Regions from separate parts of the Pseudomonas sp. KB-10 genome, predicted to be linked through region 2. Evidence: riboswitches for the same ligand, from Rfam matches in the RefSeq annotation. Region 2 holds a riboswitch; each other region holds the start of a gene.
The links. A riboswitch is a leader RNA that binds a small molecule or an ion and turns the genes downstream of it on or off. The one in region 2 is predicted to bind cobalamin.

Region 1 (7,655 bases), on a different contig from region 2:
CCGAACGAACGCAGCACGATCAGCCCCGGCATGTCGCTGTAGGCCGCCAGGCTGTGCTGCGGCGTGCAGTCGATGAAGGCTTCGTCGACCACCAGCCAGCCGTCGCGCTCGGCCAGCTCGTCGTGCCAGTCGAGCAGGCGCGCCGGCTCGATCAGGCGCCCGGTCGGGTTGTTGGGATTGACCACCAGCAGCACGTCGAGCTGCGGCAGCGCGCGATGCACCGAGCCTTCGCTGAGCTTGGTGATGCGATGGCCCTCGCGGCGCCAGGCCGCGGCATGCTCGGCGTAGGTCGGCGCGAGGATGCCCACGCTGCTGTGCGTGCGCAGGCGTGGCAGAGCCTGGATCGCCGCCTGCGAACCGGCCACCGGCAACAGGCTGGCGGCGCCGTAATAATCGCGCGCCGCCGCCTCCAGGCCATCGTTGACCTCGGGCAAGCGCGCCCACGCCTGAGCCGGAACCGGCGGCAGATCCCAGCCATAGGGGGCGATACCGGTGGACAGGTCCAGCCAGTCCTCCAGGGGGATGCCATAGCGCTGCGCCGCCGCGCGCAGTCGACCTCCGTGTTCAAGCACCCAGCACCTCCCAGATCATCAGGCACAGTAACCACAGGCCAACGCCGGCAGCGACCCGGTTCATCGCCCGTTCGATATCCCGCGCGCGCGGCGCCGGGCCCTCGCCCAGCTGCGGGCGTTCATGCAGCTCGCCGTGGTATTCGGCGGCGCCGCCCAGACTCACTCCCAGGCTGCCGGCACCAGCGGCCATCACCGGGCCAGCATTGGGACTGTCCCACAACGGTGCCTGCCGGCGCCAGCAGCGCAGCGCCAGAAGGGTATTCCCGAGCAGCGCATAGGTCAGCGCCACCAGGCGCGCCGGGATGTAATTGAGTAGGTCATCGATCTTCGCCGCCGCCCAGCCGAAGCGCTCGAAGCGCTCGTTGCGATAGCCCCACATGGCGTCCAGGGTGTTGCTCAGGCGGTACAGCACCACGCCGGGCGCACCGGCGACGATGAACCAGAACAAGGCAGCGAATACCGCATCGGAACCGTTCTCCAGCACCGACTCGGTACCGGCGCGGGCCACGCCGGTGGCGTCCAGCTCGGCGGTGTTGCGGCTGACCATCCAGCCGACCCGCTCGCGTGCCAGTTGCAGATCACCCAGACGCAGCGCGCGGGCCACCGGCTGCGCGTGCTCGTAAAGACTGCGCAGGCCAATGGCGAAATACAGGGCGAAGATCTCCACCGCCCAGCCCAACCCGCTGATCTGCACCAGCAGCCAGGTGAGCAGAGTCAGCGGCAGTACTGCCAGGCACCAGGCGGTGACACCATGGCTGCGCCAGCCACCACCGGCCGGGTTGAAACGCTGCTCCAGGCAATCGGCCAGGCGCCCGAAGGCCACCAGCGGATGCGCGCGGCGTGGCTCGCCCAGCACGGCGTCCAGCGCCACACCGGCGCAGGTGATCAGCGCCAGGCTCATCGTTCAGTCACCCTGCACTCCCCATCGATTCTCGAACAGCAGCTCGCTCAGCGGTCGAGGCGAGGCCCAGCCCTCTTGCACCAGCATGGGTTTTTCATAGAAGGCATCCACCGGCCCCAGACACAGCAGCGCCACCGGCTTGCTGCCGGCCGGCATGGCCAGCAGCTCGGCCAGCGCTGCGGGATCGAACAGCGACACCCAGCCCAGCCCCAGACCTTCGGCGCGCGCGGCCAGCCACAGATTCTGAATCGCGCAGGCCACCGAGGCCATATCCATTTCCGGCAGCGTGCGTCGCCCGAAGACATGTGCCTCGCGTCCGTCCATCAGCGCCACCGCCAGCAGCTCGGCACAATCGCGGATGCCCTCGACCTTCAGCCGCATGAATTCGTCGCTGCGCTCGCCCAGGGCCTCCGCGGTGCGTACCCGCTCGGCCTCCACCAGCGCATGAGCCGCCTCGCGCAGTTGCGCATCGCGGATGCGCACAAAGCGCCAGGGCTGCATCAGGCCAACGCTGGGCGCGTGGTGAGCGGCTTCGAGCAGGCGCGCCAGCACCTCCGCCGATACCTCTCCACCGCTGAAATGACGCATGTCGCGGCGCTCGGCGATGGCGCGGTACACCGCTGAGCGCTCCTCGGGGCTGAAGGCGTGCTCGCTCATGGACGCAGCAGCGCGGCGGCTGCCTCCGGGTTGGACGGCAGGTAGAAGTGGATATAGCTGGCGGTCAGTCGCCCCAGGCGATACACCGCCTCGGCCACCGGCTTGCCGTTCGGACAGCGCCCGCGTACCAGCGGCTCGAGCGGGCTGTCCAGGCGCGAGTGATGGTAGCTATGGCCACGCAGCTCGCCCTCCGGCAGCGTCACTTCCTGCAGGGCCAGCGCGGTCAGGCGCGGCTGCAATGCGGCGCTGCCGGCCAGCAGGCCGAGCATACGGCCGCTGGCGCCCTGCTTGTCACGCAGCTCGTGGAGCAGATAGAGCATGCCGCCACATTCGGCGAGCAGCGGCTTGCCGGCCTTATGATGGGCACGGATGGCTGCGGCCATGGCCTGGTTGCCCGCCAGCTCGGCCAGGTACAGCTCGGGGTAGCCGCCAGGCAGATAGAGGCTGTCTACCTCGGGCAGCGCGCTATCGGCCAGCGGCGAGAAATAGCGCAGCTCGGCCCCCAGCCCCTGCAGCAGGTCGAGATTGGCCTGATAGAGGAAGGCGAACGCCGCATCGCGCGCCACGCCAATGCGCACATCCTTCAACAAGGGCGCGAGTTCATTGATATGCGGCGCGGCGAAGCTCACCGCCGGCGGCAGGTCGACATCGGCACTGGCCGCCAGCGCATCGGCGGCGGCGTCCAGGCGCGCATCCAGATCCGCCAGCTCGGCGGCCTGCACCAGGCCCAGATGGCGACTGGGCAGCTCCACCGCGGCGCTGCGCGGCAAGGCGCCGAACCAGCGAATGCTCGGCGGCAGGGCATCGCGCAGGATTTCGCCGTGGCGCGTGCTGGCAACCCGATTGCCGAGCACACCGGCAAAGGGCAGATCGGGCTGGAAGGTGGCCAGGCCATGGGCCAGGGCGCCGAAGGTCTGCGCCATGGCCGCGCCGTCGATCACGCCCAGCACCGGCACGCCGAAATGACGCGCCAGGTCCGCCGCCGAGGGCTTGCCGTCGAACAGGCCCATCACCCCTTCGATGAGGATCAGATCCGCCTCGCCCGCGGCCTGCCACAGCAGGCGACGGCTCTCCGCCTCACCGACCATGGCCAGGTCGAGCTGGTACACCGGCGCGCCGCTGGCACGGGCATGGATCATCGGGTCGAGAAAATCAGGCCCGCACTTGAACACCCGCACGCGTCGTCCCTGGCGCGTATGCAAACGCGCCAGCGCAGCGGTGACGGTGGTCTTGCCCTGGCCGGAAGCCGGGGCGGCGATCAGCAACGCCGGGCAGTGACGTGTCGTCATCAGAATTCGATGCCCTTCTGCGCCTTCACGCCAGACTTGAACGCATGCTTGACCAGGCTCATCTCGGTGACCGTATCGGCCGCCTCGATCATCCCCGGCAAGGCCCCGCGGCCGGTCACCACCACGTGCTGCAGCAGCGGCCGGGCCTCGATATCGGCCAGCACCGCATCCAGTTCGAGGTAACCGTGCTTGAGAGCGATATTCAGCTCATCCAGCACCACCAGGCCGACGGACTCGTCGCTCAGCAAGCGTCGCGCCACGGCCCAGGCTTCCTGCGCCTTGGCAATGTCGCGCTGGCGATCCTGGGTCTCCCAGGTGAAGCCCTCGCCCATCACGTGATAGCTGACTTCCTCGGGAAAACGGCGGAAGAAGGTTTCCTCACCGGTGCTGGCCGCGCCCTTGATGAACTGCACCACCCCGACCCTGATGCCATGACCAAGGGCGCGCGCGACCATGCCGAAGGCGCTGCTGCTCTTGCCCTTGCCGTTGCCGCTGTGCACCAGCAGCAGGCCGTATTCATCCTGGGCCTGGGCGATCTTCTCGTCGATCAGGGCTTTCTTGCGCTGCATGCGCGCCTTGTGGCGGGCGTCGCGTTCGGCGGATTCGCTCATGCTGTGCTCCTGCAAGTCAGGTGCCCGCGTTGCCTGCTTCAGGAACAGTGCGAACGACAATGAAGAATCGCGATGATCCGCGCGACCTCATACAGGCGCCAATGGCTGGTCAGGCGAGCGGAAGGCGGGCAACACCGAGGCCCCGGTAGAACCGGAGCACTGGCCGGACAACGCCCTCCGCGATGCCGTGGAACTGCGACAGGCCGGTCTCCGGGCTCGTGAGCGAACCTGAAAGGTTCGACGCTGCGCCTTCCCGTGCGAATACACAGTGGCCTTGCAGACTGCGTGAAAACTACTGCGCTCGGCCATGCGGCGTTAAAAACAGTCTCAAAATGCTCATTTACAGCTCGTAAACTCCGCTTTCTCGCCTGTTTTTGCCTTACCTGACCTTCGCTCGCTACGTTTTCACACGGTCTGCTTATGCAGCGTTTGACTCACCTACCGTTGCGGGGGCAGCGCCGGCATTGGAACCGGCTTCCCTGTTTCACCCCGGCGCCGTCGATGGAAACGGCGCGGGGCACCTGAAGCAAGGCGCGCAGGGTAGAGGCTGGCAGCCCTGCCCGTCAACGCCGATACCGCTAATGCCGGGGCGTGAAACCCGGCGGCTTGCTGGCCAGCCACTCGACGAAGGTACGCAGGCGCTCATCCGCCAACAGCGCGTCCCGGCTGTTGTAGCTCAGCGCCAGCTCCTTTTCACTGAACAGCCGATGAATCTGGTTATGGCAGGCCCGGCATACCCAGAGCGTGGCGGTAATACGTTCGTGACGGGCAAAGCGCTTTTGCACATAAGCCTTGTCGTGCAGCGCCTTGGGAATCAGATGGTGACGGGTGAGTGCTACAGGCCGCGCGCAAAGCTCGCAGACCTCGGGCTGAGGCGGCAGACGGATAGGCTCGGCCATGGCGCCTCAGGGGTTGCGGGCAAGCTCGGGCGTGATCACCCGCTTGGCATCGAGATAGACGCGCTGCCAGTAAACATTGTCGAGGCTGTCTAGGCGCACGGTACCGCCACTGGATGGCGCATGTACGAAACGCCCTTCGCCGACATAGATACCTGCATGGCTCACGGCGCGCCCGCCATTGGTGGCGAAAAACACCAAGTCACCACTCTGCAAGGCATCGCGGCGCACGCCTGGGGTGCGCATCGCGCTCAACTCACGTGTCGAGCGAGGCAGACTGATACCGGCAGCATCGCGGTAGACGTAGCCGATCAAACCGCTGCAGTCGAAACCACCTTCCGGCGTGTTGCCACCAGAACGATAAGGGGTACCGACAAGCCCCAGAGCGCGGAACAATACGTCTTCGGCGCCGCCCTGATAGGAGGACGAAGAGACCGGTGGCTGGTAGACGGGCTGGGGAGCTGGAGCGCGACCGCTACAGGCGCTCAGCAGCAGGGCGAAAGAAATGAGGACGACGCGGGGCGTGAGGCGCATAAGCGAGGCAATCCAAAGCCTGAATGCGCCCTACTCTGCCGATTGCAGACAAACGGCGCAACCCTGGGGTTACGCCGTGACACATCAATTGTGGCGTTTGGCTGCCACCTGCTCCTCCACCGGAGCCAGCGCAAGAACACGCTTGGCCTGCAGGTAACTGCGGTTCCAGTAGCTGTCGTCAAGGCTGTCGATGCGCACGCCACCGCTGCGGCTGCTGCTGGAATGGATGAACTGGTCATCGCCCAGGTAGATACCGGCGTGGCTGACGCGACCACGACCGCGGTCGTTGAACAGGATCAGATCGCCCGGTTCCAGATCGGCACGCGCAACCTTGGGCGCGTCGAGGTTGATCAGCTCGCGAGTGGAGCGCGGCAGCTCCAGGCCGACTTCCTCACGGAACAGATAACCGACGAAACCGCTGCAATCGAAACCGGACTGCACCGAGGTGCCACCGTAGCGATAGCGCGTACCGATCAGCGAACGCCCGAGATCGAGCAGGCTGTCGGCCAGCTGCGGCATTTCATAGGGCTTGTCGTCGATCAGCGCGCTGATTTCATCATCAGCAGGCTCGGCCTGATGAGAGAGCGGACGAGCAACCGGCTCGACCTTGGCTTCGCTGATCTGCGACTGCGGCGAATGGCCGGCGCAGGCAGCGAGAAAGACTGTCAGTGCAAGAGGCACGAGGGGTGCGAAGCGTTTTAGCATGGGCACGACCGTGTCGGTTGATTTACAAGTCGGCGACTATGCCCTCTATAACGCTCATTTGCAAATTCTATCGCTGGAAATGTGACCCAGTGGTTTTGCCGCGCCATCTAACGCGCCCGGCTGTCGCACAGCCGGACGAATCAGGCACTAGCCGAGAATCTCGCTCAAGGGAATAAAACGCAGCGCGTCCCCTTCGGCCAGCGTGCTGCCCTCCACTACCTCAGCCAGACCTTCGGCCCACGCGGCACTGCGCAGAACGCCAGAACTCTGGTTGGCGTAAGGCACCACACGACCATTCTCCAGGCGTGCGCGTAGGTACTCTCGACGTTTGCCCGGCTTGTTCCAGGTGAACCCCGCCGGCACAACGAAACCCAGAGGTTCGACCCGCTGCACACCAAGGCGACGCAGTATATAAGGACGCGCCAACAGACCGAAGGTGACCAGTGTGGAGGCCGGATTGCCCGGCAGGCCTATCACCGGAACCCCTTGGTAATGGCCGAAAGTCAGCGGCTTGCCCGGCTTTATAGCCAGTTTCCACAGCGCCAACTCGCCCGCCTCACGCAGCGCCAGGCCGAGATAGTCGGCCTCGCCTACCGACACACCGCCCGTGGAAAGAATCAGATCGACCGCGCCCAACGAGCCCAGCGCCTCACGGGTGCGCTGCAGGTCATCGGGCAATATCCCCGCATCCACCACCGCGCAGCCCAGACGCTGCAGCCAGGCGATCAGCAGGCGCCGATTGCTGTTGTAGATCTGCCCTGGACCGAGCGTCCGCCCCGGCTCCACCAGCTCGTCGCCCGTGGACAGCACGGCCACGCGCAAGCGCCGACGCACAGCGAGCTGCGCCGCTCCCAGAGACGCCGCCAACCCAAGCTCGATAGGGCCCAAACACGTACCGGCAGGCAGCACGCACTCTCCCGCGCGAGTTTCCTGACCTTGGTTACGGACGTTCTGCCCGGCTTTCAGCGCCTCGCGAAAATGCACGCACCCGGCTTCATCGACCTCGACGTTCTCCTGCATCTCCACGGTGTCGGCGCCTTCTGGCAATGGCGCACCGGTGAATATACGCGCGCAGGTGCCCGGCTGCAGGGGCTCAGGCGCAGTACCGGCCTGAATACGCTGACTGACCGGCAGCGGCTGGCCCTCCCAGTCAGCCAGCCGCAGGGCATAGCCATCCATGGCGCTGTTGGCCCAGGGCGGCAGATCCAGCCCAGCGATCAGCGGCTCAGCCAGTACCCGGCCATCGGCCTCAGCCAGCGCAACCTGTTCGGCCTGCTCGATGGGCGCAGCGTCGGCCAGTGCCAGCAGGCGCTGCAACGCCGCTTCCATGGGCAACAGGCCGGGATGATCGCAGCAGGTCATCCGCGCGTCTCGCAGGCGGCGGCTTGCTTCAGGTGCGGCACGAAATTGCAGGGACGATGCCGCGCATCCAGCTGCTCGGCGAGAATCCCGTCCCAGGCGGTGCGGCAGGCGTTGGTCGAACCCGGCAG
Region 2 (7,655 bases):
CTTGCGGGCCTTTCGATCATATGTTTTGATTCGCGCCATTATCTTTCGAATCGAAACTTAAGCATGTCGAAGCGCAACACGCCGCAACGTCGTCACACTATCCTTGCCTTGCTTGTCGAGCAGGGCGAGGTGAGCGTGGACGCTCTGGCCCAGCACTTTGCCACCAGCGAAGTGACCATTCGCAAGGATCTTGCTGCCCTGGAAAAGAACGGCCTGCTGCTGCGTCGCTATGGCGGCGCCGTGCCGGTGCCGCAAGAGCTGATCAGCGAGCCGACGCAGCCCATCTCCCCCTACAAGCAGGCGATTGCCCGTGCCGGCGTGGCACGTATTCGCGAGCACGCGCGCATCATCATCGACAGCGGCACCACCACGGCGGCCATGATTCCGCAGCTTGGCTACAAGCCTGGTCTGGTGGTGATGACCAACTCGCTCAACGTGGCCAACGCCCTGCGCGATATCGAACACGAGCCGGTGCTGCTGATGACCGGCGGTACCTGGGATCCGCATTCGGAGTCCTTCCAGGGCCAGGTGGCCGAGCAGGTGCTGCGCTCCTACGACTTCGACCAGCTGTTCATCGGCGCCGATGGCATCGACCTGGAGCGCGGCACCACCACCTTCAACGAACTGCTCGGTCTGTCGCGGGTGATGGCCGAGGTGGCCCGTGAAGTCATCGTCATGGTCGAGAGCGACAAGATCGGCCGGCGCATTCCCAATCTGGAGCTGCCCTGGAGCAGCGTCCATACCCTGATCACCGACGAGCGCCTGGATGCCCAGGCGGCCGAACAGATACGCGCGCGCGGCATTCAGCTGATCCTCGCGCCGCTGGAAAACTAAAAAGGAGAGCCCCATGTGTGGAATCGTTGGCGCCATCGCCGAGCGCAATATCACCCCGGTCCTGGTCGAAGGCCTCAAGCGCTTGGAGTATCGCGGCTATGACAGCGCCGGTGTGGCGCTGCTGACCGAGCAGGGCGCACTGGATCGCCGCCGCCGCGTCGGCAAGGTCAGCGAACTGCAGGCCGCGCTGCAGGCCGAGCCGCTGGCCGGGCGTCTGGGCATCGCCCACACCCGCTGGGCCACCCACGGTGCGCCCAGCGAGCGCAATGCCCACCCGCATTTCTCCGGTCATGAGCTGGCCGTGGTGCACAACGGCATCATCGAGAACCACGAAGAACTGCGCGAGCGCCTCAAGGGCCTGGGCTACGTCTTCACCTCCGATACCGACACCGAAACCATCGTCCACCTGCTCGATCACAAGCTGCAGCAGCTCGGTGACCTCAGCGCTGCGCTCAAGGCCGCGATTCCGGAACTGCATGGCGCCTATGGCCTGGCGGTGATCTCGGCCCGCCAGCCGGATCGCCTGCTCGCCGCGCGCAGCGGCAGCCCGCTGGTGATCGGTCTGGGCCTGGGCGAGAACTTCCTCGCCTCCGATCAGTTGGCCCTGCGCCAGGTCACCGACCGCTTCATGTACCTGGAGGAAGGCGATATCGCCGAGATCCGTCGTGACGGCGTGCAGATCTGGGACGCAGCCGGCCAGCCGGTGCAGCGCGAAGCCGTGCAGTACCACGAAGGCGCCGAGGCTGCCGACAAGGGCGAATACCGCCACTTCATGCTCAAGGAAATCCACGAGCAGCCCAAGGTTGTGCAACGCACCCTGGAAGGCCGCCTGGGCAGCGACCACGTGCTGGTGCAGGCCTTCGGTCCGCAGGCGGCCGAGCTGTTCGCCAGGGTGAAGAACGTGCAGATCGTCGCCTGCGGCACCAGCTACCACGCCGGCATGGTTGCCCGTTACTGGCTGGAAGAGCTGGCCGGCATCCCCTGCCAGGTCGAGGTGGCCAGCGAATTCCGCTACCGCAAGGTGGTGGTGCAGCCCGACACCCTGTTCGTCAGTGTCTCGCAGTCCGGCGAGACCGCCGACACCCTGGCCGCGCTGCGCAACGCCAAGGAGAAGGCACCAGGGCAGGGCGGCTACCTGGCCAGCCTGGTGATCTGCAACGTCGGCACCAGCTCGCTGGTGCGCGAATCCGACCTGTGCCTGTTGACCCAGGCCGGCCCGGAAATCGGCGTGGCCTCGACCAAGGCCTTCACCACCCAGTTGGTCGGCCTGATGCTGCTGACCCTGGCCTTGGGCCAGGTGCACGGCAACCTGGACAAGACGCTGGCCGCCGAGCTGGTGGAAGAACTGCGTCGCCTGCCGACCCGCCTGGGCGAAGCGCTGGCCATGGACAAGACCGTGGAAAAGATTTCCGAGCTGTTCGCCGAGAAGCACCACAGCCTGTTCCTCGGCCGTGGCGCGCAATATCCGGTGGCCATGGAAGGCGCGCTCAAGCTCAAGGAAATTTCCTACATCCACGCCGAGGCCTACCCGGCCGGCGAGCTCAAGCACGGCCCGCTGGCCCTGGTGGACGCTGACATGCCGGTGGTCACCGTAGCGCCGAACAACGAGCTGCTGGAAAAGCTCAAGTCCAATCTGCAGGAAGTACGTGCCCGTGGCGGCGAGCTGATCGTCTTCGCCGACCAGCAGGCCGGCATGAGCAATGGCGAGGGCACCCATGTGGTGGCCATGCCGCATATCCACGACCTGCTCGCGCCGATCCTCTACACCGTGCCGCTGCAGCTGCTGTCCTACTACGTGGCCGTGCTCAAGGGCACCGACGTCGACCAGCCGCGCAATCTGGCGAAAAGCGTCACGGTCGAATAAGGCCGCCCAGAAAGAAAAAGCCCGTCCAGATGGACGGGCTTTCGCGTTTCTATCACACCGAAACGCCGCTCAGGTGCAGCTCTTCGGGGCGCAGCGTAAGCACACGAACGCCGTCGCGGGTGACCGCCACGGTATGTTCGAACTGCGCCGAGAGCTGGCCGTCACAGGTCACCACTGTCCAGCCGTCGCGCAGGGTACGGACATCCGCCTTGCCCTGGTTGAGCATGGGCTCGATGGTGAAGGTCATGCCTTCGCGTAGCGTCAGGCCGGTGCCGGCTTTGCCCCAGTGCAGCACTTCCGGCGGCTCGTGCATTTCTCGGCCAATACCGTGGCCGCAGTAGTCGCGAACCACCGAATAGCCGTGGGCGCGAGCGTGTTGTTCGATGGCATGGCCGATATCGCCGAGGCGGGCGCCCGGCCTCACGGCTGCGATGCCCTTGCACATCGCTTCATAGGTCACTCGGGCGAGCTGACGAGCCTGGTCCGACACCTCGCCGATCAGGTAGGTCTTGCTCGAATCGGCGATGTAGCCGTTCTTTTCCAGGGTGATATCGAAATTCACCAGATCACCGTCGCGCAGGACATCGTCGGCGCTGGGTACGCCATGGCACACCACTTCGTTGCGTGACGTGTTCATGGCGTAGGCGAAACCATACTGCCCCTTGCTCGCCGGACGCGCCTCGAGTTCCTCCACGATGTACTTATCCACAAGGTCATTGACCTGCAGAGTGGACATGCCGAGCAGATCCAGGTGATCCAGATAGCCGAACACGGACGCGAGCAATCTGCCGGACTCTGCCATCAGGGCGATCTGTTCGGGCGTCTTGCTCATGAGGCGTCCGCCATACGCGGTGGTACCGCCACGCCGGCCGCGCGCATCTCGGCGGCCATCACCTCATTGAAGCTCAGCGTCGGGTTCATCTCGCAGAGCATGCCGATGCGAATCCAGAAGCCTGCCTGGGCATTGATGGAACGGCCCGAGACGCTGCTCGCCCGGCGGATCTGGTCATGCAGCTCGTCATCGATATTGACGATACCCATGCTGATCTCCTTTATATGTTTCGTAAATGAAGCGTATATAAACATGTATCGGTTCAGTTCGCCAGCGGGGGCAAGTGGGGCCTTCTCATCCCTTACACTATCCGTCCGCCCGCCAGGCATTTCGGCAGGCGCACCCCTGACAGGCTGGAACGGGAGAACGGATGAAGCGCGCAGATGTGAAACGCAGAACGGCCGAGGGCGTTCTATTCGATACCCAGATCATGGCTAATCCGGCCAATACGGCTGAGTGGATCGTGTTTTTCAAGAAAGATGCCGGCCGCAGCTTCTTTCTGGTGGATGAAACCGAGCAGGTAGAAACCTTTGCCAGTCTGGATGAGCTGGTGCCGGAGCTGCGGATTCTGGGTATCAAGCGGGTTGAGGTGCAGCTCTGAGCAGTTGCTCACAGTTGCCGTGGATCAACATGTGGATATCCTCGTGATACCTGGCTGTAGGCCTTATAGATAGGGGCTTTCAGCGACTTGTACAGAAACTGTTCGCTAACATTCCGGTTGTCCACAGAGCGTTTGGATAAAAGGCTGGTTATCTTGTTGATAAGTAGCCGAAGGCCTTGTCTGGCAGGGCTTTCAGCGAACTGTACGGTTTCTCGCCAGGCTCAGTGGCTGCCGGGACGGTAGAGATGGCGATGAGTGGCGTCATAAAGCGTCGACTCGGCAAACGCACCGGGATCCAGTACCCGCCCGACAAGGATAAGGGCTGTGCGGCGAAAGCCCTTGGCGGCGACTTTCTCCTCGATATCGGTCAGGGTGCCTACCACCCAGTCCTGATCCGGCCAACTGGCCCTGTGGATAACGGCAATGGGGCAGTCGGCGCCATAGTGCGGCAGCAGTTCGCTGACGATAGCCGGCAGTTGGCGTACACCGAGATGGATGGCCATGGTTGCGCGGTGCCTGGCCAGGTCATGCAGCTGTTCGCCCTCGGGCATTGGCGAGGTGGTGCCATAGCGGGTGAGGATCACCGTCTGGGCGATATCCGGCAGCGTCAGCTCGGATTCCAGCAGCGCCGCGCAGGCGGCGGTGGCGGTGACGCCCGGGACGATCTCGAACGGAATGCCCAGGGCACGCAGTTCGCGAATCTGCTCGCCGATGGCGCCGTATAGCGAAGGGTCGCCGGAATGCACTCGCGCTACATCCTGGCCACGCGCATGGGCCTGATGCAGCAGGGTGACGATTTCTGCAAGATTCAGCTCGGCGGTATTCACTACCTGTTCGGCGCTGTGGCCTTGCAGCACCGCTTCGGGCACCAGCGAGCCGGCATAAAGGATCACCGGGCAGCTGCGTATCAGGCGCTGGCCCTTGACGGTGATCAGCTCGGGGTCGCCGGGGCCGGCGCCGATAAAGTAGACGGTCATGCGGGTTCTCTATCGAATATGGCCAGCGCGCAGGTGGCGCTGGCGCTGCGGGTTTTCTCGCCGAGCCGGCGCGGCGCTGTGCCTATCTTTGCCGCCAGCGCCAGGGCACAAGGCTCGGCTACGGCGGGGCTGCCGGCGGTGGCTTGGCTGAGGGCGCTTGCGCCTGTCGGCGTCTGATAGCCAGCCAGTTGCTCGGGCGAGAAGAACACCAGCTCCAGACCCAGATGTTCGGCCAGGCCGTGCAAGCCGGCTTCGTCGCGTTTGTGGGCGATGCTGGCCAGGCCCGCGAGATTGTCCACCGTCAGTTCATGCCGAGCCAGGCTGTGGATAAGCAGTTCGAGCAGCTCGTCCCGGCTGCAGCCGCGGCGGCAACCCAGCCCGGCGACGATCTGTGTCGGTAAGGCGGATGGGTGGTCGGAGGCAGTCGGCAACATGAGCAGTATTCGGGCTGAGCGGTGGCGTAGCTCATCATGGCACTTGCCAGCGGTCAACCGCGATTGACCGGCCGCCGCGGCCTGCGTAGCCTTCTCGCTTTTGAGGTTCTTCGCCGCCGAAGCGCGGCGAAGCTAAGAGGGAACAGGGTCGATGCCCTGGCTGCCCCCGCAACTGTGAACGGTTATGCCCTTCGTTAAACCACTGCCAATCGCGGGAAGGTGAAGGGATGCGCGCCGCGCAAGCCGTGAGCCAGGAGACCTGCCTCGACTGACCAGCCACTTGCTCGGACGGGGTGATCCGACGCGGCCAGCACGCCTCTGCGTGCCCGCCTGCGCGTACCCGTCCGCCGAACTTACCGACGCCACGGGGCCTTCCATGAAAACCCTCGCCAAACTGCCTGTCACCATCGTCACCGGTTTTCTCGGTGCCGGCAAAACCACCCTGCTGCGCCACCTGCTGGCCAATGCCGGCGGCCGCCGTATCGCGGTGATCGTCAACGAGTTCGGCGAGCTGGGTATCGATGGCGAGGTCCTCAAGCAATGCTCAATCGGCTGCAGTGAGGAGGAAGCCAATGGCCGCGTCTTCGAGCTGGCCAACGGCTGCCTGTGCTGCACCGTGCAGGAGGAGTTCTTCCCGGTGATGCGCGAACTGGTAGCGCGCCGTGGCGACCTCGACCATATCCTCATCGAAACCAGCGGCCTGGCACTGCCGAAGCCGTTGGTGCAGGCCTTCAACTGGCCGGAAATCCGCAACGCCTGCACCGTCGATGCGGTGATTACCGTGGTCGACAGCCCGGCGGTAGCTGCCGGCACCTTCGCTGCCTTCCCCGACCGGGTGGACGAGCAGCGCAAGCTCGACCCCAATCTCGACCACGAGTCGCCGCTGCATGAACTGTTCGCTGACCAGCTGGCCAGCGCCGACCTGGTGATCCTCAACAAGGCCGACCTGCTCGATGCCGAGGCGTTGGCCGCGGTGCGCGCCGAGGTGGCCGAGGAACTGCCGCCGGCGGTGAAGGTGATCGAGGCGCACGGCGGCGAGCTGCCGCTGGACGTGCTGCTGGGTCTGAACAGCGAAACCGAGCTGCATATCGACAGCCGCCGCACCCATCACGACGATGAAGACGAAGACCACGATCATGAGGAATTCGACTCGTTCCACGTGGAACTACCCGAAGCCGAGGAGGCGCGCCTGCTGACCGCGCTGAAGGCCGCGGTGGCCAAGTACGGCATTCTGCGGGTGAAGGGCTTCGCGGCGATCCCTGGCAAACCCATGCGCCTGCTGGTGCAGGGCGTCGGCCAGCGCTTCGACCGCCACTTCGACCGCGCCTGGCAAGCAGGCGAGCCGCGCCTGAGCCGCCTGGTAGTGATCGGCCAGCAGCTCGACCGCGCGGCCATTCAGGCCGCCCTGCTGGCCGCGCTGGCCTGAGTGATTGTGGGAGGGGCTTTAGCCGCGACCCGGTTCGCTGCCAGTCGCGGCTAAAGCCCCTCCCACAGAACGACTATGCACCTCCTGCGCACCCAGCCCGGCGCCCAACTGCCGGCCGACAGCATCGCCGACCTCGGCCAGACCCCGGCCGAGCTGGTGATCCTGTGTACCGGTGATTCGCACCTCTCACTGTTGGCCGAAGCGGCACGGCAGCTGCCGGAGGACTACCCCAGCCTGCGCCTGGCCAGCCCGGCACAGCTGAGCAACAACGCTTCGGTGGACTACTACGTCGAGCAGGTGTTGCAGCATGCCAAGGTCATTCTGATCTCGGTGCATGGCGGGGTCAGCTACTGGCGTTACGGGGTCGAACGTCTGGTTGAGCTGGGTGCGCGCGGTGCCACGGTGATCATGGTGCCGGGTGATGACAAGCCTGACCCGGAGCTGAGCGCCCTCGGCAACGTCGCTGAGGAAGACAGCCAGCGCCTCTGGCAATACCTGCGTCAGGGCGGGCTGGACAATGCCCGCCAGCTGTTTCGCTGCATCGGCAGCCGCTGGCTGGGGCGTGACGAGGCCTGGCAGGAGCCGCAACCGCTGCCGCGTGTCGGCCTCTATCACCCGCAGCACAGTCCAGTCACTCTGGCCGACTGGCGTGCGCAGTGGCAGCCGGACGCGCCTGTGGTGGCGCTG
Region 3 (7,655 bases), on a different contig from region 2:
CCTTCGAGGCGCTCAACCACGCCACCGACGTCGGCGCCAACATGCTGGTGATCCTCAACGACAACGACATGTCGATCTCCAAGAACGTCGGCGGCCTGTCCAACTACCTGGCCAAGATCATCTCCAGCCGCACCTACGCCAGCATGCGCGAGGGCAGCAAGAAGATCCTCTCGCACCTGCCCGGCGCCTGGGAGATCGCGCGCAAGGTCGAGGAACATGCCAAGGGCATGCTGGTGCCCGGCACCCTGTTCGAGGAGCTGGGCTGGAACTACGTCGGCCCCATCGACGGCCACGACCTGCCCACCCTGCTGGCGACCCTGCGCAATATGCGCGACCTGGACGGCCCGCAATTCCTCCACGTGGTGACCAAGAAGGGCAAGGGCTTCGCCCCGGCCGAGCTTGATCCCATCGGCTACCACGCCATCACCAAGCTGGAGCCGGTAACGCCTGTCGCCGCCCCCAAGAAGCCCAGCGGCCCGAAATACTCCAACGTGTTCGGCCAGTGGCTGTGCGACATGGCCGCAGCCGACAACCGCCTGGTCGGCATCACTCCGGCGATGAAGGAAGGCTCGGACCTGGTGGCCTTCGCCGAGCGCTTCCCCGAGCGCTACTTCGACGTGGCGATCGCCGAGCAGCACGCCGTGACCCTGGCGGCCGGCATGGCCTGCGAAGGCGCCAAACCGGTGGTGGCGATCTATTCCACCTTCCTCCAGCGCGCCTATGACCAGTTGATCCATGATGTCGCCGTGCAGCACCTCGACGTGCTGTTCGCCATCGACCGCGCCGGCCTGGTCGGCGAAGACGGCCCGACCCACGCCGGCAGCTTCGACCTGTCCTACCTGCGTTGCATCCCCGGCATGCTGGTGATGACCCCGAGCAACGAGAACGAGCTGCGCCGCATGCTCACCACCGGTCACCTGTTCGACGGCCCGGCCGCCGTACGCTACCCGCGCGGCAGCGGCCCCAACGCCCCGCTCGATGCTGGCCTGGAGCCGCTGGAAATTGGCAAAGCGGTGGTGCGCCGTCAGGGCAAGGGCGTCGCCCTGCTGGCCTTCGGCGTGCAACTGGCCGAAGCCCTGCGCGTCGGCGAAACGCTGGACGCCACGGTAGTCGACATGCGCTTCGTCAAACCCCTGGACGAAGTCCTGCTGCGCGAACTGGCGAGCAGCCATGCGCTGCTGGTGACCATCGAGGAAAACAGCATCATGGGCGGCGCCGGCAGTGCGGTCAGCGAATTCTTCGCCGCCGAGAATTGCCAGGTGCCGATGCTGCACCTCGGCCTGCCCGACTACTACGTCGAGCACGCCAAGCCCAGCCAGATGCTCGCCGAATGCGGCCTCGACGAAGCCGGTATCGAACGCGCGGTACGCCAACGCCTGAGCCTGCTGCAGACTTGAGCATGAAGCCCGCTCATCGCCGGATGAGCGGGGCTTGCTTGTCATTCATACCCACCCGAACTAAGGTGCGCGCACTTCATGTTCCGCCAGGGTGTGCTGCGCAAGCGGCGTCAGCAGGCCGTTGAAAACCTAGGCGAGGCAAGAACGGCCGAAAAAGCGAAGTTTACGAGTCGTAAATGAGCATTTTTGACTGGGCTCGCACACGACGCCGTTCTTAACGCAGTATTGCCAACGCAGGTAGTTTTCAACGGTCTGCTGAACGGGAAGTCGGTGCGCTCTTCATGAGCAATCCCGACGCTGCCCCCGCAACGGTAATCGACAGCGAGCGCTGAGCTTGCGCCACGTCCTGTAGCCACTGGGCCATACCTGGGAAGGCGGACGCGGGTCGAGAGCCCGGAGACCGGCCCAGGCGGTGTGACTGGTGTTGCGGAGGGCGACACGGTCAAGCGCCGCCCTGCCCGCGCTTGCGCCTGCCCTCCTCAACCGTCTGCCGACCGTTGAGGAAATAGAATGAAACTGCCCCTTCTGGCTCTGGCCATAGCCGTCACGCCAGGCCTATCGCAGGCTGCCGAACCTTATCTGGCCGAGCCGCTGGTCGTTACCTCTGGACGCCTGTCCGAACCACAAGCACAGGCTACCGCCGCCAGCACGGTGTTCGAGCGAGCGGACATCGAGCGCCTGCAGGCCAGCAGCGTGCCCGACCTGCTCAGCCGCGTGCCCGGTGTGTCCATCGTGCAGAGCGGCGGTCGCGGTAGCCTCACCAGCCTGCTCCTACGTGGCGCCAACGCCAACCAGACGCTGGTATTGGTCGATGGCGTACGTCTGAATGCGGCCGCCAGCGGCCTGGCCCGCCTGGAATTTCTCAGCCCTGAGCAGATCGAGCGTATCGAGGTTGTGCGCGGCGCCCGTTCGGCGCTTTACGGCTCCGACGCCATTGGCGGGGTGATCCAGATCTTCACCCGGCGCGGCGAGGAAGGCCTGCAGCCACGCCTGCGCCTGGCCGCCGGCAGTCAGCAGACGTTCGAACGCAGCCTGGGTCTATCCGGCGGCGACCAGCGCACCCGCGTCGACCTCGGCGCCAGCCTGGTCGAGCGCGCCGGTTTCGACCGCTCCCAGGATGGGCGTGGCTACGACAATGACCACGACGGCCTGCGCCGCAAGGCTTTCAACTTGAGTCTGGAGCATCGCTTCACTGACCGCCTCAAGGGTGGCCTGAACCTGCTTGAGCAACGCGGCGAGAGTGAATACGACGATCTGTTCAGCTTCGATCCGGGCAATCCCAGCGAACACTTCAGCGTCTCCAGTGTCGCCGGTCATCTCGAGGCACAGCTCGCTGAGCGCTGGAGCAGCCGCTTGGAGCTCGGCCACGGTGAGGACAAGAGTGAAAACCGCGACCCGTTGAATGCCGACAACAACTATGTCTACAACACCTACCGCGACAGCGCCGGCTGGCTCAACAGCCTGCGAATCGGCGACGCTCACCAGGTACTGCTCGGCCTCGACTGGTACGAGGAGCGCTTGGGCAGCGACAGCGATTTCAGCCACAGCGAACGCTGGAACCGGGCCGCCTTCGCCCAGCACCGTTATCGTGGCAACGGTTTCGCCACCGAACTGGGCCTGCGCCACGACGACAACCAGCAGTTCGGCAGCGAGAACACCTGGAACGCGGCGCTGAGCCTGGACCTGGCCGAGCGTCTGGAGCTGGTACTGAGCTACGGCGAGGGCTTCCATGCACCGACCTTCAACGACCTTTACTTCCCGACCAGTTCGTTCTACGGCGGCAACCCGGATCTCGCCCCGGAGCGCTCGAAGACCTACGAGGCACAACTGCGCGGCGATCACCTGGATACCCGTTGGAGCCTGTCGGCCTACCGTACCGAGGTCGAGGACCTGATCACCGTGGTCAGCGACCCGGTGACCTTCTTCAGCACTCCAATGAACGTCAACAAGGCGCGTCTGCAGGGCCTGGAACTGAATATCGAACGCGAACTGCTGGGCTGGCAGGCGACCCTCGGCGCCAATCTGCTCGACCCGCGTGATCGCAACAGCGGCCACACCCTGCCGCGCCGCGCCAAGCGCAGTCTGAGCCTGGACCTGGATCGTCAGTTCGGCGCGTTCGCCGCCGGCATGACCTGGCAGGCGTTCTCCGGCCGCTACGACGATGCCGCCAACAATCGCAAGATCGCCGGCTACGGCCTGCTGGGTGCGCGCGCAAGCTGGCGGATGGACGAGGAGCTGCTTTGGCAGGTCAAGATCGACAACCTGCTGGACAAGAACTATTCCCAGGCCCTGTACAGCCGCCCTGATGATCCGTTCTTCAGCAGCGTGAGTTATTACGGCTACCGCGAGGAAGGCCGCAGCGCCCTGCTCTCGCTGACCTGGACGCCGCAACTCTGATGCCACTGCACGCACGCAACCTGCTTGGGGTGCGCAGCGCCCCATGAACTAGCGTGCGGCCCTCATCAGCTCGCACAGCTGCTCGATGGCGCCCAGCATCTGCCGGCTGGGTCGTTCCAGGCCCTTGTCCGGCACCGCCCACACCTGCCCCCGGCGCACCGCATGTAACTGGGGCCAGGCCTGCCAGCCGGACAATTCGGCGTTGCTGCCGCCAAGAATCACATCGGGGTCACGCGCCAGCACCGCCTCCACGCTGACCTGAGGCGCCGGCTGCGGCAGGTCATCGAACAGGTTGCGCGCTCCGCACACCTGTAGGGCATCACCCATCAGTTGCCGGCCACCGATGGTGTAGAGCGGCTGGTGCCAGATTTGATAGAACACCGACAGGGGCCGATCGCGCCGGTAGCGCTGACGCAATGCAACCAGCTCGGCGTGAAACTCGGACGCCAGCTGCTCGCCCCGCTCCCGCCGTCCAATTCGCTTGCCAATGCGTACGAACACATCACCGAGTTGGTCGAGGCGTTGCGGCTCGACGAGCAAAAGATCGATGCCTAGCCCGCGCAACTGCGCCTGCTGCGCGGGCGGCACGCTGCCTGGCGCGATCAGGATCAGATCCGGCGCCAGCTGCAGCAGACGTTCGAATTCCAGCTGGCCATAACGGCCGACAGTGGGAAGGTGCGCCAACGCTGCGGGACGCTCGTCACCTTCGAGCGCGCCAACCAACAAGTCGGCTGCGTCCAGGTCGAGCATGATCTCGCTGAGTGATGGGGCAAGGCTGATCACCCGTTCGGCTGCCGCCAGCGGTAGCGCCAGCAGGCAGAGAGCGAGCAGCCATGTGCGCATTTCAGCCGAGCTGGCGGGGAATGCGATAGAGGCCGTGCAGCACGATGCTGGAGAGCCCGAGCAGCACCAGCGGAATCGCCTCCAGGCCAGCCAGGACTGCCAGCGCAGCGATCCAGGCCGGCAGCGCAGCGCCAAGCAGCGCACGCAGGCGTACGCGATCCAGCTCCAGCCAGGCGGCGGGCTCGGCTTCGCTGTCGAGGGCCTTTTCGGTGGCGATCAGAGCGCGCTTGTAGGCAGAAAACAGCGGCAGGCTGACGAACATGGACGCCAGCCCGGCGATGAACAGCGGCATGGTCAGCACTGTGGTGCTACCGCCACCGAACAGCAGGTTGAACACCAGCAGCGGGGCCAATGCCACGCCCAGTTGGCGCCACCAGGCCAGCGCCAGACGGCGCTTCACCTGGCCTCGGGTCACAGGCTTTCCTCGGCCTCACCCTGATGCTGGTTGCCCAGCATGTGGCCGAGCTTGCCGGCCTTGGTGGCGAGGTAGCGCTTGTTGTACGGGTTGTGCGCGATCTGCAGCGGCACGCGATGATCCACGGCGATGCCCATGTCGCCCAGCGCTTTGACCTTGCGCGGGTTGTTGGTCATCAGCTTGAGGCTCTGGACGCCGAGATGTTCGAGCATCGGCAGGCAGATGGCGTAGTCGCGCATATCGGCGCCGAAGCCCAGACGCTCGTTGGCTTCCACGGTGTCGGCACCGCCGTCCTGCAATTCATAGGCGCGGATCTTGTTCAGCAGGCCGATGCCACGACCCTCCTGACGCAAATACAGCAGCACGCCGCGGCCCTCATTGGCAATGGCCTGCAACGCCGCCTGCAGCTGCGCGCCGCAGTCACAACGCAGGCTGAACAGCGCGTCGCCGGTCAGACATTCGGAATGCAGGCGGCCAAGCACCGGAGCACCATCGGCAACATTGCCGAAGGTCAGGGCGACGTGTTCCTTGCCGGTGGCCTCGTCGAGAAAACCGTGCATGGTGAACACGCCAAAGGGCGTGGGCAGTTGGGAGGCGGCGACGAACACGACGGACACCGGATACTCCTAGCAGTGAGTACGAAACAGGCGCGCATTGTATCAGCAGGCCCAGCCGCCTGGTCAGACAGAATTGCCGATCATCAGTATCGAAACGGTCAATGGCAGCCTCAAAGCTTGGACTCGAGCACCAGCATGCCCTGCTCCTCGCGCCAGCCAACCCGACTGAGGAAACTCATGCCCAGAAGCGCCTCGTGCGGCGCACCGCCCTCCAGCACCACGGCCTCGACGCCCAGCACTTCCAGATCGCCGATCTTGACCCGGTCGAGCATCACGCGCCAACCGCGGGTCACGCCGCTGGCGGTGTTGACCTGCAGGGGCCGGCCGCTGACCCGATAATCGATGCCCAGACGCTTGGCGTGGGCGTCGTTCAGCGCCACCGAAGTCGCACCGGTGTCGACCAGGAACTGCACCGTCTGACCATTGACCGAGCCGGCCACCCAATAGTGGCCGCCGATGCCCTTGGCAATGCTCAGGCGTTTTTTCACCGGCTCGGCGAAACCGGCACTGTATTCGCGGCTCATGGGATAGGCACGCTCGACGCCATCGACGCGTAGCACCGCGCCCTGTTTGTCGACACTGACCACCTGCACGCCACCCGGACCGGTATCACCAACGCGGACCAGCTTGCGCTGACCGTCGACATTGACCACGGCCGCTCCCGGGAACAAGCCAACTACCTGGATCTGAGACGCCGCCCAGGAAGAACTCGCGCAAGACAGCGCCAGCAAGACGAGACAATCACGAAGCTGCATGAATGAGGGTCTCCCGGCTCAGTCGAAGGGATAGGGTTGATCCCAGCGTTCGAAGATCGGCCGCAGGGTTCCGCTCTTGACCAGCAACGCCATGCGCCGGTCAAAGAGATCGGCCATGGCGCGCCCTCTGGGGTTATCGGCAAACCCAAGATAGAGCGGCAGCCAAAGCAGATCGACCACCTGGTAGCGCTCGCCAGAGCTCATATCGCCCAACAGCTGCTCAATCTCAACGCGAGCATCGATGTAGAAGTCAGCATGGCCTTGGTCAAGCATGCTAAGGATACCGCTGTGCCGACGAACTTCCCGGTAATGCCGCACATTGGGCAGGTAGCGCTGGTATTCGTAGCCACGCATCCATATCAGGCGCAGCTCGCCGATCCGATCCAGCGCCGGTACCGGTTTTTGCTTGAGGCCAAGCGCGCTGATCTGCTCGCCGTCGTAATGCCAGCGCGGGTAAAGCACGCCTTCGTCAACTTCGTTGCGGTAGGACCCAACCCAGGCGTCTGCGCTACCTCGCTGCACCAGACCGACCGCGCGGGTGTACGGGACGCTCTGAATGCGCAGGACGACGCCGGACGGTTCGAATACTTCGCGCAGGATATCCCACGCCATGCCAGTGCCATCAGCGCCGGTGTGATCTTCCCAGACTTCGCTGGCTATATGGATTTCCTTCGGCAGCTGCAGATCGGCATGCGCCATCAGCACTCCGACCATACCCAACAGCAACGCCAGCAGCTTCGCTGCCATCATCGTGCCTCTCTAATAGCCGAAAACCACGGCATAACGATCCCAGCCCCAGACCAACCCCTGCATGGCCAGCCAGGCGAAGACTCCGGCAATAATGTCGTCGAGCATGATGCCGACGCCGCCATGCACATGGCGGTCGATCCAGCGAATCGGCCAGGGTTTGACGATGTCGAACAGACGAAACATGAGAAAGCCCAGCAGCAACCAGACCCACCCCTCGGGCACCAGCCAAAGGGTGATCCACATACCAACCATCTCGTCCCAGACGATGCCTTCATGATCGTGCACGCGCAGGTCGTCGGCCACCTTGCCACACAGCCAGAAGCCGAACAGCATGGTCACGCCAAGCATCAACCAATAGCCCCAGTCCGGCAGCATCTGCCACAGTGGCACGAACGGCAGTGCCACCAGCGACCCCCAGGTACCGGGGGCCTTGGGCAGGGTACCGGAGCCGAAACCGAAGGCGATGAAATGCCAGGGGTTG
Region 4 (7,655 bases), on a different contig from region 2:
TCTTCGTCGATCCGGCCTGCCACGGCCAGGGCGTGGGCAAGCGGCTGATGCAGCACGCCATCGACGAGCTGGGCGCCACGCGGGTCGACGTCAACGAGCAGAATCCGCAGGCCGTAGGTTTCTACCAGCACCTGGGTTTCGTGGTGACCGATCGCTCACGACTGGATGGCGGCGGGCGGCCCTTTCCTATCCTGCATATGACACTCAGCCGATAGGCCAGGCTGCGACTATCCCTTCCAGTGCGCGTTTGAGTTCGACCTGGCTGGCCGCCGCGGCGAGGCTGATGCGCACCGCCTGACCGGGGTTGGCCTCCACCGCGAACACCTCGGCCGGTACCACCTCCACGCCATGCTGCCGACAGGCCTCGGCCAGACCGGCAGGCGCCGCGCCATCCAGCCACAGGTGCGGCGCCACCGCCCTGCCCTGCGGCATGCGCGGCCCGAGCACTCGCGCAGCCAGGCGCCAGCGCTGTTGCAATTCTCCGATCTGCCAGGCCAGACGCCGTTCGGCAACGCCGCTTTCGACCCATTCGCAGGCCAGCGCCAGGCTCAGCGGCGTCACCGCCCAGCGGGTGGCCTGGGCTTCGGGGTCGATACGTTCGAGCAGCTCGGGTGCGCCGGCGATAAAGCCCAGGCGCAAGCCGGGTGCGACGCTCTTCGACAGGCTGCTGATCAGCAGGCAGCGCTCCGGTACCTGCACCGCCAGCGGCGCCGCGCTGCCGAGCACCCCGTAAACGTCATCCTCGACGATCCACAGGCCGCGTTGGCGCGCCACCGCCGCAATGGCAGCGCGGCGCTCGGCGTCCAGGCTGGCGCCGGTGGGGTTCTGCAGGCAGGGGGTAAGCACCACCACGCGAGCGCCGGTGGCACGCGCCTGGCGGTCGAGGTCATCGGGCAAGATGCCGCGTTCGTCCATCGCCACGCCATGCAGCGGCAGGCGCAGCTGGCGCGCGGCGGCCTTGATCCCCGGCGCGGTGAAGCGCTCCACCAGAATCGGCTCGCCGGCCTCGCACAGCGCCAGCAACGCTGCGGAGACGCCCTGCTGGGCGCCAGCGCAGAGCAGCAGGCCGTTCGGCGCCAGTTCCAGGCCGCGGCGGCGCAGCCAGGTGGCGCCGGCCAGATGCGCGCGCTCGACCAGCGCTGCCGAGGGATAGGCCTGCAGCCCATCCAATTCGCCCTGTGCAGCCAGTGCGGCAAGGCTGGCGGACAGGTCGCGGTTGTCCGGATCGTGCACCGGCACGTTGGTCGACAGGTCGATCAGCTCGCCCTGCGTGGCCGGTTGCTTGAGGCGGAACAGGCTCGCCTCGCGGCTGCCGGCCAGCACGTAGGTACCGCGGCCGACCTCGCCGGAGACCAGATGCCGACGCGCCGCCTCGCGGTAGGCGAGCATCACCGTGCTCGGGTTGATGCCCAGCGTCCAGGCCAGGCGTCGCTGCGGCGGCAGGCGTTCGCCGGGCTTGAGTTCACCGCGGCCGATGGCAGCGGCGATGGCCTCCACCAGGGCGAGGTAGGTGGGCAAAGCGCTGCTGGACAGGTCAGGGAGCCACATTGTTTGCCATGCAATATAAAGATTTACCCATACAATGCACCGCACTAGCATCGGGGTCAACGCCACCCGGAGTACCCGTCATGTTCGACCTCGCCCAACTGCGCCAGAGCGCCCAACTGGTTCACCGCCATATGGCGCCCACGCCACAGCTGAGCTGGCCGCTGCTGTGCCAGCGCACGGGTTGCGAGCTGTGGGTCAAGCACGAGAACCACGCGCCCACCGCCGCCTTCAAGGTGCGCGGCGGGCTGGTCTACATCGACGCCCTGCTGCGCCGCGAGCCGCAGGTGCGCGGCCTCGTCACCGCCACCCGCGGCAACCATGGCCAGAGCCTGGCGCTGGCTGCACGCGCAGCGGGACTGGCGATCCGCATCCTGGTGCCGCACGGCAACGCCCGCGAGAAGAACGCCGCGATGCGTGCCCTTGGCGCCGAGGTGATCGAACATGGCCGCGACTTCGACGAAGCCCGCGCCGAGGCCGCGCGTCTGGCCGAACGCGACGGCCTGCACTGGGTGCCGTCGCTGCACGAGGATCTGGTGCGCGGCGTGGCCACCTATGCCCTGGAACTGCTTGAGGCGGTACCGAACCTGCGCCGGGTGTACGTGCCCATCGGCCTCGGCTCGGGCATCTGCGGCATGATCCGCACCCGCGACCTGCTCGGCCTCGACACCGAAATCGTCGGCGTGGTCGCCAGCGGCGCCGATGCCTACGCGCAGAGTTTCGAACAAGGTTGCCTGGTACAGACCGAACGCGCCGTCACCCTGGCCGACGGCATGGCCTGCCGCCAACCGCAGCAATTGGCATTGGACGTTATCAGCGCGGGCGCGGCGCGCATCCTGCGGGTCGACGATGCGGAAATTCGCACCGCCATCCGCGCCTATCACGAGGACACTCACAACCTCGCCGAAGGCGCCGGCGCTGCCGCCCTGGCAGGCCTGCTACAGGAGCGCGAACGCAACGCCGGCCAGCGTGTTGCCGTGGTGCTCAGCGGCGCCAACATCGACCGGCTGGCGCTGGCCGACCTGCTGCGTGACGAAGCACCAGCCGCAGCCTGACTCAGGCCAGCGGCAGAGGCTCGGCAGGCAGCCGTCCGGGCGTCTGCCGTAACCGGCGCGAAACGCCCCATTCCGCAGCGATCAGAGCCAGCAGCAGACCAAGCTGAATCAGCAATGCGATATAGAACGGCTTGAACACATGGCCGATCTGCCGCTTGAGCAGGCCGAGGAGGAACTCGGCCTGAAAGAGCTGCTCGATACGCGCATCCAGCACCTGATTCAGCACCTTCTCGTTGAGCCCGCTGTAACGGGCGGTTTTCTCCACTGCCATCTCGCCTATCGCCTTGCCCAGCAGACTGGCACGCAGCCGGTCGAGCAGGTCGAAGGCGATGCGTTCAGTGGTCGAGGCTTCGGCGCGCTCGCCAGCTTCTTGCAGCCGCTCACGATGGACGTAGTCCAGCGCCAGCTGCTTGAGCAGCGTCTGCACACTGACATCACGCACGGCCAATAGTCCCTGCTCCTGCGCCTCGACATAGGCCTGGAAGTCGCTCCAGATATCGTCGGCCAGTGCCTGCACCAGAGGCGCATAGCTATCGAGATGGCGATTGATCTGCTGCTGGCTGCCGTACAACAGCCCACCCTGGACGCCGAGAAAACCTCCGGCCAGGGGCAGCAGCAGAAAGTAGAGTTTGAGCAGCCAGTGGTGCCAGCGCTTGTTACGTGCCAGCCAGCCCAACCGGTGCAGCTTGAACGCCAGCAACAGGCCAGCAACCGCGCCAAGCAGAAGCGCCAGACCGGTGTAGAGAAAAAGATTGAAGAAACTGAAGGGTTCCCACAGTGCCGTGAGCAGCAGACGTGCCTGCTCCATGCCTATCGCCTCGTTCGTCCATGACGGGCGCGAGTGTAAACCAGAACACTGCAGCCTAACGCCAGGGCGTGACCGGACTGTGCGTCAGGCCACACCCACCTCAGACGCTCAACGGAACGGTGGCTCGTCGAAGCTGCGCAACTTGCGCGAATGCAGCGAGTTAAGCTGACTGCGCATCAGCTCCAACGCCGCGATGCCGATATGCAGGTGCTGAGTCACCGCACGTTCGTAGAAGGCGCCCGCCGCGCCTGGCAGCTTGATCTCACTGTGCAGGGGTTTGTCCGACACGCACAGCAGCGTGCCGTAGGGCACCCGTAGGCGATAGCCTTGCGCGGCGATGGTGCCGCTTTCCATGTCCACCGCCACCGCACGCGACAGATTGATCAGCGGCCGCTCCTGAGCCCAGCGCAGCTCCCAGTTGCGATCGTCGTAGGTCAGCACGGTGCCGGTACGCAGGCGCTTTTTCAGCTCGTCACCCTCTTCACCGGTGACCAGCTTGGCGGCTTCCTGCAGCGCCTGCTGCACCTCGGCCAGCGCCGGCAGCGGGATGTGCGGCGGCAGCACGCGGTCAAGAATTCCGTCGCGGCGCATATAGGCGTGGGCCAGCACGTAATCGCCGATGGTCTGCGACTGCCGCAGGCCGCCGCAGTGACCGATCATCAGCCAGCAATGCGGGCGCAGCACGGCGAGGTGATCGGTAATGTTCTTGGCATTGGACGGACCGACGCCGATATTGACCAGGGTGATGCCATGGCCGTCATCCGCCTGCAGATGGTAGGCCGGCATCTGGTAGCGGTGCCAGACCACGTTCTCGATGATCGCCTGCATCTCGCCCTCGGCCATGCCGCGCTCGACCACCACGTTGCCCGGCAGCACCATACGGGTGAAGCGCGAGTCACCCACCAGCATATCCAGGCCATGGCGGATGAACTGGTCGACGTAGCGGTGGTAGTTGGTCAGCAGAATCCACGGCTGCACGTGGCTCCAATCGCTGCCGGTGTAGTGCTGTATGCGCTTGAGAGAAAAATCGGTACGCGCTGCGTCGAACAGAGCCAGCGGCAACGGGTCGATATTCTCCCAGTCATACAGGCCATCGGCGGTGCCGTCGGTGGCGGCAGACAGATCGGTGCTGGGGAACACTCGCGCCAGCTCGGCAGCGGTCACGCCACTGCCGGCCAGCTCGTCACCGCCCTCGACCACGTAGGGGTAGGGAATATTCTGCTGGCTGCGGCCGACTTCCACACGCAGGGTGAAGTCGTTCATCAGAGGACGCAGCTGCTCCAGCAGGTATTTGCGAAAGGCAGCCGGCTGGGTCACGGTGATCGCGTAGGTACCCGGAACCTGCACCTTGGCGTAGGCACGTACGGTGGTCGGCACCTCGCCCTGGCACAGGTAGGTCAGGCGCAATTCGGGATAGCGGAACAGGCAGTGCTCGCTGGCGTCCGGGCGGATGCGCTCCTTGAGGTAGCGCTTGAGTGCGTGACTCAGGGCGCCAGTGGCTTCCTGGTGCAACGCGGCGAGGCGGTCGACCGCCTCTTCGGGAGTGTGGGCAATGATGAAATCATCTGAGCAGGCTTTCACGGCGCATCTTCCTGACTGAACGTACGCGCCTATCTTGCCTGCATCCTTGTGGCAAAACATAGCGTGGCGACCGGCAATTCGGTCGCCACGCTGTCATCAGACGGCAGCCTGATGCAGGCGCGCGTTGAACAGCGGCCCCTGGCTGAAACGCGACAGCGCCTTGGCTGCGGCCAGCACGCCAAGATCGATCAGCGGCTCGATCAGGATCACGCTCATGTAGGCCAGGCCGAAGCTGCCCACGGCGGCCAGGTTGTCACTGGTGAAGCCGTGACCGTAAAAGGCCCAGAACGCGACCCAGGCAACGATGCCGCCCTGATAGGCAGTCGACAGCGCCAGCGCCTGCTTGTAAGAGAGATCGACGTAGGCGGTACCCGGAGCGACGATACGCTTGGCCAACAGACTGATGCCCCACAGCGGAATCAACAGGGTGGTGACGTTCATGCCGTACTGCGGCAAATCGAACTGGGCGAACAGCAGGCCCTGCAGCAGCAGACCTGCGGCCAGACCGATGGCGGTGGCGCCGGCGCCGAACAGCAGCAGCAGGGTCGAGCCAAGAATCAGGTGTACTTCGGAAACACCCACGGGGTGATGCGGCAATACCTCGAAGAAGCAGAATACCAGCGCGGTGGTCAGCAGGCTGCGCAGCGCCAGCGCGGTGACGCCGCCGTTGTCGCGGATGGCATCGCGCGCCAGTTTGGCGGTCAGGCCGAAGGCAGCGACCGCCGTTGCGTAACTGAGGAAAATCTTGGCGCCTTCGACGACGCCCGGTTCGATATGCATGCAAGTTCCTTGGCCGCGCCCACCGCGCGACGATTCGGATGAAGGATGGGCGAAACGCCCGTTGCCGATGGCAGGTCTCCTGGCTCACGGCTTGGCACTTCGCCCGCCTTCCCGACCGAAGTCAGTGGCATGAGGGGCTTCGTTCGCCGCTTACAGTTGCGGGGGCAGCCAGGGCATTGGCAAGATTCACCGCACCCTGTTCCCTTTTCATCCGCGTCACGACTGTGAACGCAGAACCATCGGCCGCCAGATTACCCGCCCGTCTGGCTAAAAAACAGCGGCCAGACTGATCGTCTCAGTCCTCTTCGCACGCACAGTTGTTCCCAAAAGAAAATCGGCTGAAAAAAACCAACTCCCCTGGTAAAAGATCGCTGCCACATCAAAGCAGATGCGGCGTGCTACGCGCCAGCAGCGCTTCGACGTCGATGCCGCGCGGCAGCGTGCCGTAGACGCGGCCGCGGCCCTCCAGGCGGCTGGCGATAAAGGCGTCGCTGACCAAGCTGTTGCCAGCTTCCAGCAACAGCTTGGCCTGCAGTGCCACAGCCATGTCCTCGGTGAGCTGACGGGCGCGGTATTGAACGTCAGCGGTGTCGCTGAAATCAGCCTTGAGCCTTTGGATATGCGCCTTGAGACGGGCATCGCCATGGCCATCGCCCAGTTCGGTGAACAATGCGTCGAGCACGCCGGGCTCCTTGGACAGGGCGCGCAGCACGTCCAGGCACTGTACGTTGCCTGAACCTTCCCAGATCGAGTTGACCGGCGCCTCACGATACAGACGCGGCATGATGGTTTCCTCGACGTAGCCGGCGCCGCCCATGCATTCACTGGCCTCGTAGATCATTTCCGGGGCGCGCTTGCAGATCCAGTACTTGCCCACGGCGGTGACCAGGCGGGCGAACTTGTCTTCCTGCTCGTCATGCAGATGATCGAGCGCGCGGCCCATGCGCATGCACAGCGCCAGCGCGGCTTCGCTCTCCAGCGCCAGGTCGGCCAGGACGTTCTGCATCAACGGCTGGTCGGCGAGGATCTTGCCGCCCACCTGGCGATGCGCGCAGTGGTGCGCGGCCTGGGTCAACGCCTGGCGCATCAGGCTGCTGGAACCGACCATGCAGTCGAAGCGGGTCATGGCCACCATCTCGATGATGGTGGGCACGCCGCGCCCTTCCTCGCCGAGCATCCAGGCGAAGGCGCCGCGGTATTCCACCTCGCTGGAGGCGTTGGCCCAGTTGCCCAGCTTGTTCTTCAGGCGCTGGATGTAGAACGCGTTGCGCGTGCCGTCCGGGCGGTGACGCGGCAGCAGGAAGCAGCTCAACCCCTTGTCGGTGTAGGCAAGGGTGAGGAAGGCGTCGCACATCGGGGCCGAGCAGAACCACTTGTGGCCGACCAGCTCGTAGCCCTGCCCCGGCCCGCCGAGACCGATGGCATAGGCGCGAGTAGTGTTGGCGCGCACGTCGGTGCCGCCCTGCTTCTCGGTCATGGCCATGCCGATGGTGACGCCGGCCTTCTGCTCCATCGGCAGATTGCGCGGGTCGTACTCGGTGGCAAGTATCTTCGGCAGCCACTGCTCGGCGATATTGGGCTGCAGGCGAATGGCGGGCACTGCGGCGAAGGTCATGGTCAGCGGGCAACCGCTGGCGGACTCGGCCTGGCTGTGCAGATAGGAAAGCCCGGCGCGGGCAACATGGGCACCGGCGCGCGGGTCGGTCCAGGGCAGCGACGGCAGGCCCTGCTCGATGGCTGTGCGCATCAGCTCGTGATAGGCCGGGTGGAATTCCACCAGGTCGATGCGGTTGCCGTAGCGGTCATGGCTCTTGAACACCGGCTTGTTCTCGTTGGCGAGAAAGCCCGCCTGCATCAGCGCGCCACCGGCCAATGCACCGTAGGTA

Region 1: linked by a shared signal. The riboswitch ahead of cobO (cob(I)yrinic acid a,c-diamide adenosyltransferase) and the one ahead of cobW (cobalamin biosynthesis protein CobW) in region 2 are both predicted to bind cobalamin.
Region 3: linked by a shared signal. The riboswitch ahead of DXK50_RS19690 (TonB-dependent receptor domain-containing protein) and the one ahead of cobW (cobalamin biosynthesis protein CobW) in region 2 are both predicted to bind cobalamin.
Region 4: linked by a shared signal. The riboswitch ahead of DXK50_RS19320 (energy-coupling factor ABC transporter permease) and the one ahead of cobW (cobalamin biosynthesis protein CobW) in region 2 are both predicted to bind cobalamin.

The regions. Positions count from the first base shown of each region.
Region 1 covers NZ_QYYB01000003.1:419,230-426,884, reverse strand. Annotated here, with positions in the region: gene cobD (threonine-phosphate decarboxylase CobD) at 1-572, opposite strand, end outside; gene cbiB (adenosylcobinamide-phosphate synthase CbiB) at 565-1,473, opposite strand; gene bluB (5,6-dimethylbenzimidazole synthase) at 1,477-2,130, opposite strand; gene DXK50_RS10555 (cobyrinate a,c-diamide synthase) at 2,127-3,419, opposite strand; gene cobO (cob(I)yrinic acid a,c-diamide adenosyltransferase) at 3,419-4,030, opposite strand; cobalamin riboswitch at 4,215-4,570, opposite strand; gene DXK50_RS10545 (hypothetical protein) at 4,609-4,929, opposite strand; gene DXK50_RS10540 (C40 family peptidase) at 4,936-5,460, opposite strand; gene DXK50_RS10535 (C40 family peptidase) at 5,545-6,165, opposite strand; gene DXK50_RS10530 (molybdopterin molybdotransferase MoeA) at 6,313-7,527, opposite strand; gene moaB (molybdenum cofactor biosynthesis protein B) at 7,524-7,655, opposite strand, start outside.
Region 2 covers NZ_QYYB01000001.1:901,768-909,422, forward strand. Annotated here, with positions in the region: gene DXK50_RS04190 (DeoR/GlpR family DNA-binding transcription regulator) at 64-834, shown strand; gene glmS (glutamine--fructose-6-phosphate transaminase (isomerizing)) at 848-2,698, shown strand; gene map (type I methionyl aminopeptidase) at 2,751-3,530, opposite strand; gene DXK50_RS04205 (ParD-like family protein) at 3,527-3,739, opposite strand; gene DXK50_RS04210 (hypothetical protein) at 3,901-4,131, shown strand; gene cobM (precorrin-4 C(11)-methyltransferase) at 4,353-5,108, opposite strand; gene DXK50_RS04220 (cobalamin biosynthesis protein) at 5,105-5,542, opposite strand; cobalamin riboswitch at 5,629-5,823, shown strand; gene cobW (cobalamin biosynthesis protein CobW) at 5,919-6,968, shown strand; gene cobN (cobaltochelatase subunit CobN) at 7,044-7,655, shown strand, end outside.
Region 3 covers NZ_QYYB01000007.1:291,499-299,153, forward strand. Annotated here, with positions in the region: gene dxs (1-deoxy-D-xylulose-5-phosphate synthase) at 1-1,397, shown strand, start outside; cobalamin riboswitch at 1,612-1,820, shown strand; gene DXK50_RS19690 (TonB-dependent receptor domain-containing protein) at 1,908-3,794, shown strand; gene DXK50_RS19695 (cobalamin-binding protein) at 3,843-4,637, opposite strand; gene DXK50_RS19700 (MFS transporter) at 4,639-5,052, opposite strand; gene ribA (GTP cyclohydrolase II) at 5,049-5,669, opposite strand; gene DXK50_RS19710 (TIGR02281 family clan AA aspartic protease) at 5,780-6,424, opposite strand; gene DXK50_RS19715 (substrate-binding periplasmic protein) at 6,443-7,171, opposite strand; gene DXK50_RS19720 (phosphatidylglycerophosphatase A family protein) at 7,184-7,655, opposite strand, start outside.
Region 4 covers NZ_QYYB01000007.1:209,252-216,906, forward strand. Annotated here, with positions in the region: gene DXK50_RS19295 (acetyltransferase) at 1-215, shown strand, start outside; gene DXK50_RS19300 (aminotransferase-like domain-containing protein) at 205-1,548, opposite strand; gene DXK50_RS19305 (threonine dehydratase) at 1,629-2,600, shown strand; gene DXK50_RS19310 (hypothetical protein) at 2,602-3,408, opposite strand; gene amn (AMP nucleosidase) at 3,517-4,989, opposite strand; gene DXK50_RS19320 (energy-coupling factor ABC transporter permease) at 5,086-5,769, opposite strand; cobalamin riboswitch at 5,822-6,025, opposite strand; gene DXK50_RS19325 (acyl-CoA dehydrogenase family protein) at 6,149-7,655, opposite strand, start outside.